Regions from separate parts of the Motilibacter peucedani genome, predicted to be linked through region 1. Evidence: riboswitches for the same ligand, from Rfam matches in the RefSeq annotation. Region 1 holds a riboswitch; the other holds the start of a gene.
The links. Region 1 has a riboswitch for cyclic di-AMP ahead of CLV35_RS20760 (transglycosylase family protein). Riboswitches for the same ligand answer to the same signal wherever they lie in the genome.

Region 1 (4,201 bases):
GAGCTCGGCGGCACGAGGCACCTGTTCGACTGGCTGGCCGAGCGCTCCGCCCCCGGTCCCGCCGGCACGCCGGCGCTCGCGGGGCTCAACCACCCGGGCCGCGAGCCCGGGCGCTTCGACGGCTTCCGCTACGACGCCCGCCTGGCCGACCGGGTCGTGTCCATGGAGATGTTCAACCGGGGCGACGACTACCTGTTCGAGGGCTGGGCCGAGGGGCGCCCCTCGCCGCTGCTCGCGGCTCTCGACGCCGGTTGGCGCCCGGGGCTGCTCGGCGTCACCGACGAGCACGGCCGCACCTGGGGCTCGGCCGAGGGCCGCGGCCGCGGCGGGCTCTGGGTGCACGAGCACAGCCGGGCCGGCGTGGCGGAGGCGCTGCGCGCCCGCCGGTTCTTCGCCACCCGGCTGTCGGGGCTGCGCCTCGACGCGGCGCTCGACGGCGTACGCATCGGCTCGGAGCTCCCCTCGCCGCCACGAGCGGCGCGGCTGGAGCTCGACGTCGACCGCGGGCCGGCGTGGGCCGGGCGCGAGCTCGTCGCCCAGCTCCTGCGACCCGGCGCCGACGACGACGTGCCGCGCGTAGCGGCCGAGGTCGCGGTCCGCTGCGGCGAGCCCGTCGACTGCGAGGCCGAGCTCGGCGACCCTCCGCCCGCCGGGCGCCCCGACTGGGTCGTGCTGCGCCTGGCCGACCCCGACGCCGCCAACCGCACGCCCGGGCCGCGCGGGCACGCCGCCAACGCGCTCGCCGTCGCCTACGCCAGTCCGTGGTGGGCGGGCCGCGCCTAGCCGACGCCGCCGGGCGCCAGGTGTGTCCGAACGCCGCCGCGCTGACCTGCGCGGACGTCGCGGTGGCTTCGGACACGCGCCCGGGGCTGCTCAGCACGACGGCGCGGCACCCCCGAGGGGTGCCGCGCCGTCGTCGTGCCGGACGCGCCGCGACGGGCGCGAGGGGGTCAGCTGTAGAGCAGCCGGCCGCAGGTCGGCCACGGGCTCGAGCCGCGGCGCGCGTAGAGCAGCTGGGCGCGGTAGGTCTGCTCCTCGGCGCTGGCCGAGGAGGGGGTGCCGCTGCCGCCGACGCCGTGCCAGGTGCCGATGCTGAACTGGTAGAGGCCGTAGTAGCCGGCCGCGTTGTAGGCGCGGGGGTTGCCGCCGGCCTCGCAGCGCGCGAGCGCCGACCAGTTGAGGCCCTCGACGCTGTCGGAGACGCGCGCGTCGGAGCGGGACACCCGCTTGCTCGAGACCTTCGTGCGCGTCGTCGACGCCTTGGTGCGCGAGGTCGTGGCCTTCGTGGCGGCGACCGGCTTGCTGATCGCCTTCGCGGCGGGCAGGGCGCGCCAGGTCAGCTTGTCGACCACGCCGGTGGAGTGCAGCCCGTGGCGGGTCTGGAAGGCGCGCACCGCGGCGCGGGTCTGGACGCCGAAGCGGCCGTTGACCGCGTCGAGGCCGAGCCGGGCCTGCAGGCTGCGCACGGCCGGGCCGTGGGCGCCGAAGACGAGGACCGGGGTGCGGTGGGCGACGGTGCGGCCGTGGGACGAGCTGCCCGACGCGTTGGTCGAGGCGGGCGCGGCCGACGCGCTGGTGGCCGTCGCCGTGAACGCGGCCCCTGTGACGCCGAGCCCGGCGATGGCGACGGCAGCGCGCGGGACGGCGGCGCTGGGCGGGGCAGGACGGCGGTGGCGGCCGGCGTAGGGCCGCAGGGTACGCGAGAGCGTCACGCGAGTTCTCCGTGCGCCTGCGAGGTGAGCTGTCGGGTTCGGGATGGAGTCTCCCGGCCGCTGGTAGGCGGCTTCACCCCAAGGACGCCCCGGTGACGCTCGGCGCTCGGCCCAGGTCAGGGCGCCCGCGGAATGGTTCCCCCGCTCCTGCCCGAGGACGTGGACCCCGTGCCGGGCAGGACTCGGCGCTTGCACGGGGGACCCGGACCAGAGTCCGGGCCGTCCGAGGATACGGGGCGACGCGTACGCACGTCCAGACCCCGACCCGCGGCGCGGCGCCCGCGGAGGGTTGCGCACGCCTGGGCAGGGGGTAGTCGAGGGGGCATGAGTGAGCAGGACGACACCACGACCGGCACGACCGGCACGACCGACGAGACGACGGGGAGCACGACCAGCGGGAGCGGGCGCTCCGCGGAGAAGGACCCCAGCGACTGGGTGACGGGCGACGAGCCGTCGACCGGCCCCCAGGAGAGCTACCTGGCGACGCTGGCCCGCGAGGCGGGGGAGCCGGCGCCCGAGGGACTGACCAAGGCCGAGGCCAGCGAGGAGATCGACCGGCTCCAGGAGCAGACGGGCCGGGGCTGAGCGGGCGCCGACCGGTAGCGTTGGCGCGAGCCAGCGCCACCCCGACCAGCGCCGCCGACCCCCCGCCAGCCAGGCGGGCGCCACCCACGGTGGCGCGGTCGGCGCGCTGGCGGTCGACGAGCAGGAGGTCCGGCAGTGACGATCGTGGTCGGCTACGTGCCCAAGCCCGAGGGCCGGGCCGCGCTGCGCCGGGCCGCCGAGGACGCCCAGAGCCGCCGCGAGCGCCTGGTCGTCGTCAGCTCGGTGCGCGACGCCTCCGCCGACGGCCTGGCCGACTACGAGCGCGAGCTGAGCGCGGTCGGCGCGGCGCTGCAGCAGGCGGGCATCGACTACGAGGTCCGGCAGCTCGTGCGCGGGCAGGACGCCTCCGAGGACCTCATCGCCATCGCCGAGGAGGTGCAGGCCGACGTCATCGTCATCGGGCTGCGCCGGCGCACCCCGGTCGGCAAGCTGATCCTCGGCAGCAACGCCCAGCGCATCCTGCTCGACGCCCCGTGCCCGGTCCTCGCCGTCAAGGCGGGCGAGGACGACCGCTGACCGAGACCTCCCTGGGCCGGACGAGTCCGACTCGTGCCGAAACGCTGACCGTGACCGCGCCCTGCCGCTAGCGTGAGTGCCAGCAGCAGCAAGGTCGCACGGAGAGAGGCAGGTAGGCCGTGGCTGGGCACGCTCCTGCGCCCCCTCCCTCGGCGGCCGCACCCGAGGCGACGCCTCCAGGAAGCCCCGTAGGGAGCTCCGTGGAGGGCGCTGACGTCGAGGCGGTGTTCGACGCGACCGACGCGGCCCTGCTCGACACCCTCGTGCGCGAGGCGCCGCTCGGGTTCGCGCTCTACGACGCCGACCTGCGCTACCGCCGCATCAACCGCGTGCTCGCGCTCGCCAACGGGCTGACCGTCGCCGAGCACCTGGGACGCCGGCCCTCGGAGGTGCTGGGCGACCTCGGCGAGGCGGTCGAGGCCGTGCTGCGCCGGGTGCTCGTCGACGGCGCGAGCATCCACGACGACGACTTCGTCGGCACCAGCGCCGACGGCGTGCAGACCCGCTGGCAGTCGCAGTGGTTCCCGGTCCGCTCCCGCTCCGAGGTGGTCGGCGTCGCCGTCTTCGTCTCCGACGTGACCGCCCGCCGCCAGACCGAGGACGCGCTGCGCGCCGCCTACCGCCGCGGCGAGCGCCTGCTCGCCGTCACGACCCGGCTGGCGCAGGCGCTCACCCTCGAGCAGGTCACCTCAGTGGTCACCGAGGAGCTCCGGGACGGCTTCGGCGCGCTGGGGGCGGGGCTCGCCCTGGTCGAGGCCGACCAGCTGGCCTACATCTCCGGCCCGGGCATGCCCGTGATGGGCGCGCGCCGCGTGCCGCTGCGGGTCGACGCCGACGCCACCACGCCCACCGCCCAGGCCATGCGCACCGGTCGCCCCGTCTACGTCGCCTCGCTCGACGGGCTCGCCGAGGTCGGGCTCGACCCGGCGGCCGTCGGGCCCGGGCTCCAGTCGGCCGGCGAGCGCAGCTGGGCCTGGCTGCCGCTCAGCACCGCCGCCGGCGTCCTCGGCGTGATGCGCGTGGCGTTCGGCGAGGCCCGCGTGCTGCCGCCCGAGGAGCGGGTCTCGCTCGAGGCGGTCGCCACGCAGTCGGCCATCGCCGTCGAGCGGGCGCTGCTCTACGACCGCGAGCACAGCACCGCCGAGGAGCTCCAGGGCAGCCTGCTGCCCGACCGCCTCCCCGCGGTCCCCGGTCTCACGCTGGCGGCTCGCTACCTGCCGGCGACGCTGAGCACCCTGCGCGCCAGCGGCGCGGCGAGCGTAGGCGGCGACTGGTACGACGCGTTCGTCCTCCCCGGCGGCCGGCTGGCCTTCGTCCTCGGCGACGTGATGGGCAAGGGCGTACGAGCGGCGGCCGGCATGGGCCGG
Region 2 (4,201 bases), on a different contig from region 1:
CGGCCTTCGACTTCGGGCTCGTGCTGGCCAGCCCGCTGGCCCGAGCCGTCACGACGGCCGAGCTCGCCGGCCTGCAGCCCGAGACCGACGCCGACCTCGTCGAGTGGGACTACGGCGACTACGAGGGCATCACCACGCCGCAGATCCTCGAGCGCGTCGGGTCGTGGGACATGTGGCACGACGGCGCTCCCGGCGGCGAGAGCGCGGCCGCGGTGGGCGCCCGCACCGACCGCGTGCTCGACCGGGTGCGTCCGGCGCTGGACGCCGGGCAGGACGCGTGCCTGGTGGCGCACGGCCACCTGCTGCGGGTGCTCACGGCCCGCTGGCTCGAGCTCGAGCCGGCGGCCGGGAGCGGCTTCGTGCTCGACACGGGCACCGTCGCCACGCTGGGCCGAGAGCACGGCCGGCCGGCCGTCACCGCCTGGAACGTGCCTGCCCGCGCCTGGGCCTAGCGGCCGGGCGCGGACGCACCGACGCCCCGCAGCCCAGGACGGGCGGCGGGGCGTCGGGTCGCGGGACCAGGAGGGGGGTGGTCCCGCGCGGTGGCGTCGGGTCAGGCGACCCGGCCGTAGCTGACCGACGAGGTCCAGGCCTTGTTCTTGCCGACCGGCTTGCCGGGGTGGCTGGCTTCGTACCAGTAGCCACCCCCCGCGTAGATCGCGACGTGGCTGGTGCGGCCGTGCTTCGAGACGAAGACGAGGTCGCCGGGGCGGACCTGCGAGCGCGAGATCTTCTTGACCTCGCCGCGGATGGCGCCCGAGGAGTGCGGCAGCGAGACGCCGAGCTGGCGGAAGACGTAGCTCACGTAGCCCGAGCAGTCGAAGCCGCGGGGCGAGGTGCCGCCGTAGCGGTAGGGCCCGCCGGCGTTGTGCCGGGCGGCGGCGAGGACCAGCTTGCCGAAGGCGAGGCTGCCGGGGCCGTTCTCGAGACGGACCGAGCGGCCGCTGTCGGCCTTGGCGACGACGCGGTCGGAGCTCTTCGCCGAGCTCTTCGCGGTGGTGCTCTTGGCGGTGGTGCTCTTGGCGGCGGTGCGGGTGCGGACCGGGCTGGTCGAGTGCGAGCCCACGCCGAGCGCGCGCCAGGTGGCGGAGTCGACGACCCCGGTGACCTGCAGGCCCGCGGCCCGCTGCAGCCGCGCGACGGCCCGCGAGGTCGCGGTGCCGAACTTGCCGGTCGGCTTGACGCCGAGGCGGCGCTGGACGAAGCGGACGGCGCCGCCGCGGGCCTTGCCGTCGAGGGACGGGTGGCTCGTGACCACGCGCGTCACCGAGGGCGAGGCCTTCAGCAGCGAGGTGTGCGCGGCGACGGCCGAGCGGGCGCCGGTCGTGGTCGCGTGCACCAGGCGGGCCGAGGAGTGCGAGCCGGGGGCCGCGTGCGCGGCGCCGGCGCCGACCACGGGGGCGGCCAGGGCGGCGGCGACAGCGGGGACGACGGCCGCGCGGGCAGCGGTGCGGCCGGCGGTCGAGGGCCGGCGGTGGGCGCCGGCGCGGCGGCGGCCGCGCGGTTCGGCGGGAGTGCGAGAGGGCAGAACAGGTGCCGGGACCACCTCGATGAGGTGGTCGGAAGGTGTCCCCAGGGCGAGCGGGCGCACGACGACGGCAGACGACACGCGTAGTCCTTCTCCGACGCCTGCGAGGTGAGCTGTCGGGTTCGGGTGGAAGAGTCACCCGGTCGCTGTCGCGACTTCACCCCAAGGACGCTCCGAAGAGCGCCCACATCACGTGGGTCCCCCGCTCCTGCCGAACGGTCGCTCGAGACGGCCCTGCTTCCGCCCGGGGCAGGACTCGGCGTCCGACCGGAAGCGCCTCCGCCGGTTGGTGGAGGCACGTCGGAGGTTACGGGAGGGTCACGGCCCGCGTCCAGAGCCCCGGGGTGTTTGCGCGTCGAAGTGGCGCACGCCACAGTTCACCGGCGTTTCACCCCCGCGACACGGACGCCGCCTCCTCGAAGCCCGCGTCGGCGAGCCCGGCCTCCTCCAGACCTGCACCGGCCGGCACGTCGAGCGGCATCGAGCCCGCGGCGACGAAGACGTGCGCCGCGATGGCGTCGGTGAGCTCGGCGCTCTCGCCGCCGGAGGCCACGAGCACCCCGGTGGGGGTGCGGCGCACGGAGACGACGGCGCCCGGCTGCACGCCGATGCGCCGCAGGACCGCGAGCGCGTCCGGGTCGTGGACCGGCTCGCCGAGCCGGCGCACGACGACCGAGCGGGTCTCCTCCGAGACCGCGGCCGAGGGCAGGGGCACCAGCCCCTCGCGGAAGGCCTCGTGCGGGTCGGCGTCGCCGAGCTCGTCGAGCCCGGGGATCGGGTTGCCGTAGGGCGAGTGCGTGGGGTGGTCGAGCAGCTCGAGCAGGCGGCGCTCGACGGCCTCGCTCATGACGTGCTCCCACCGGCACGCCTCCTCGTGGACGTGCTCCCAGTCGAGGCCGATGACCGAGACGAGCAGGCACTCGGCGAGCCGGTGCTTGCGCATGACGCGCATGGCCGTCGCCTGGCCGACCGCCGTGAGGACCAGCCGGTTGCCCTCGCCGAGGTCGACCAGCCCGCCGCGCTGCATGCGCGAGACCGTCTGGCTGACCGTCGGGCCGCTCTGGCCGAGCCGCTCGGCGATGCGCGCGCGCATCGGCGGCACGCCCTCCTCCTCGAGCTCGTAGATAGTCCGGAGGTACATCTCGGTCGTGTCGATGAGGTCGCTCACGCCTACAAGTGTGCTCTGTCCGGACAACCCCCGTCCGGTGTGCCGAGCCCGACGTGCTGCGCGGGACGCGGGGGCCTAGCGTCGGGGCGTGGCGAAGGCGAGCGTGATGTGGTTCCGGCGCGACCTGCGCGTGCGCGACAACCCCGCGCTGCGGGCCGCGGTGGCCGACGGCGAGCAGGTGGTCCCGCTGTTCGTCGTCGACCCCGCGCTGTGGGGGCCGTCGGGCGACGTGCGGCGCGCCTGGCTGGTGCGCTCGCTGCACGCGCTCGACGAGAGCCTCGACGGCGCGCTGGTCGTGCGCCACGGCGACCCGGCCACGGTCGTACCCTCCGTCGCCGCCGAGGTGGAGGCGGGCGCGGTGCACGTCGCCGCCGACTTCGGCGTCCACGGCCGTGCCCGCGACGCCGCCGTCGAGCAGGCGCTGCGCGCGAGCGGCGACCGCGCGCTCGTGCGCACGGGCAGCCCCTACGCCGTCGACCCCGGCACCGTGGTCAACGGCTCGGGCGAGGGCTACCGCGTCTTCAGCCCCTTCGCGCGCGCGTGGGCGCAGCACGGCTGGCCGGCGCCGGTCGCCTCGCCGCGCAAGCCGTCGTTCGCACACCTGCGCGGCGACGGCGTCCCCGCGGAGCCGGACATCGCCGAGGTGGAGCTGCCTCCGGTCGGCGAGCGCGCGGCCCTGGCCAGGTGGCGGGCGTTCCGCGACGGCGCGCTGCGCGACTACGCCGACACCCGCAACCGGCCCGACCTCGACGGCACCTCGGCGATGTCCGCGCACCTGAAGTACGGCGAGGTGCACCCGCGGACCCTGCTCGCCGACCTGGCCGGGTTGCCGGGCAAGAGCCCCACGACCTACCGCAACGAGCTGTGCTGGCGCGAGTTCTACGCCGACGTCCTCTGGCGGCAGCCCGAGAGCGCCCGCCGCTCGCTCAAGCCGGACATGGCCGGCATCCAGCTCGACGAGGGCGCCGACGCCGACCGGCGGTTCACGGCCTGGGCGCAGGGGCGCACCGGCTACCCGTTCGTCGACGCCGGGATGCGCCAGCTCGCCGCCGTCGGGTGGGTGCACAACCGGGTGCGCATGGTCGTCGCGTCCTTCCTCGTGAAGGACCTGCACGTCGACTGGGGGCTGGGCGCCCGCCACTTCATGCGCGGGCTGCGCGACGGCGACCTCGCGAGCAACAACCACGGCTGGCAGTGGGTGGCGGGCACCGGCACCGACGCGGCGCCTTACTTCCGCGTCTTCAACCCGGTGACGCAGGGCAAGCAGTACGACCCCGACGGCGACTACGTCCGCCGCTACGTGCCCGAGCTGCGCGGCGTGCCGGGCAAGGCGGTCCACGAGCCCTGGCTGCTGCCGGGCGGGCTGCGCGAGGGCTACCCCGAGCGCATCGTCGACCACGCGGCCGAGCGGCTCGAGGCGCTGCGCCGCTACGAGGCGACCCGCTCCTGAGCGCGCCTGCCCGCGTCGGCACCGCGCGGGCCCTAGGCTCCGCTCGGTGATCGTC

Region 2: linked by a shared signal. The riboswitch ahead of CLV35_RS18235 (C40 family peptidase) and the one ahead of CLV35_RS20760 (transglycosylase family protein) in region 1 are both predicted to bind cyclic di-AMP.

Annotation. Positions count from the first base shown of each region.
Region 1 is NZ_RBWV01000010.1:305,384-309,584, forward strand. Features, by position in the region: gene CLV35_RS06220 (CehA/McbA family metallohydrolase) at 1-783, shown strand, start outside; gene CLV35_RS20760 (transglycosylase family protein) at 951-1,712, opposite strand; cyclic di-AMP (ydaO/yuaA leader) riboswitch at 1,715-1,910, opposite strand; gene CLV35_RS06230 (DUF3072 domain-containing protein) at 2,037-2,297, shown strand; gene CLV35_RS06235 (universal stress protein) at 2,433-2,834, shown strand; gene CLV35_RS06240 (SpoIIE family protein phosphatase) at 3,035-4,201, shown strand, end outside.
Region 2 is NZ_RBWV01000016.1:125,292-129,492, reverse strand. Features, by position in the region: gene CLV35_RS18240 (histidine phosphatase family protein) at 1-452, shown strand, start outside; gene CLV35_RS18235 (C40 family peptidase) at 554-1,609, opposite strand; cyclic di-AMP (ydaO/yuaA leader) riboswitch at 1,612-1,772, opposite strand; gene CLV35_RS18230 (metal-dependent transcriptional regulator) at 1,917-2,696, opposite strand; gene CLV35_RS18225 (cryptochrome/photolyase family protein) at 2,803-4,146, shown strand; gene CLV35_RS18220 (ParA family protein) at 4,193-4,201, shown strand, end outside.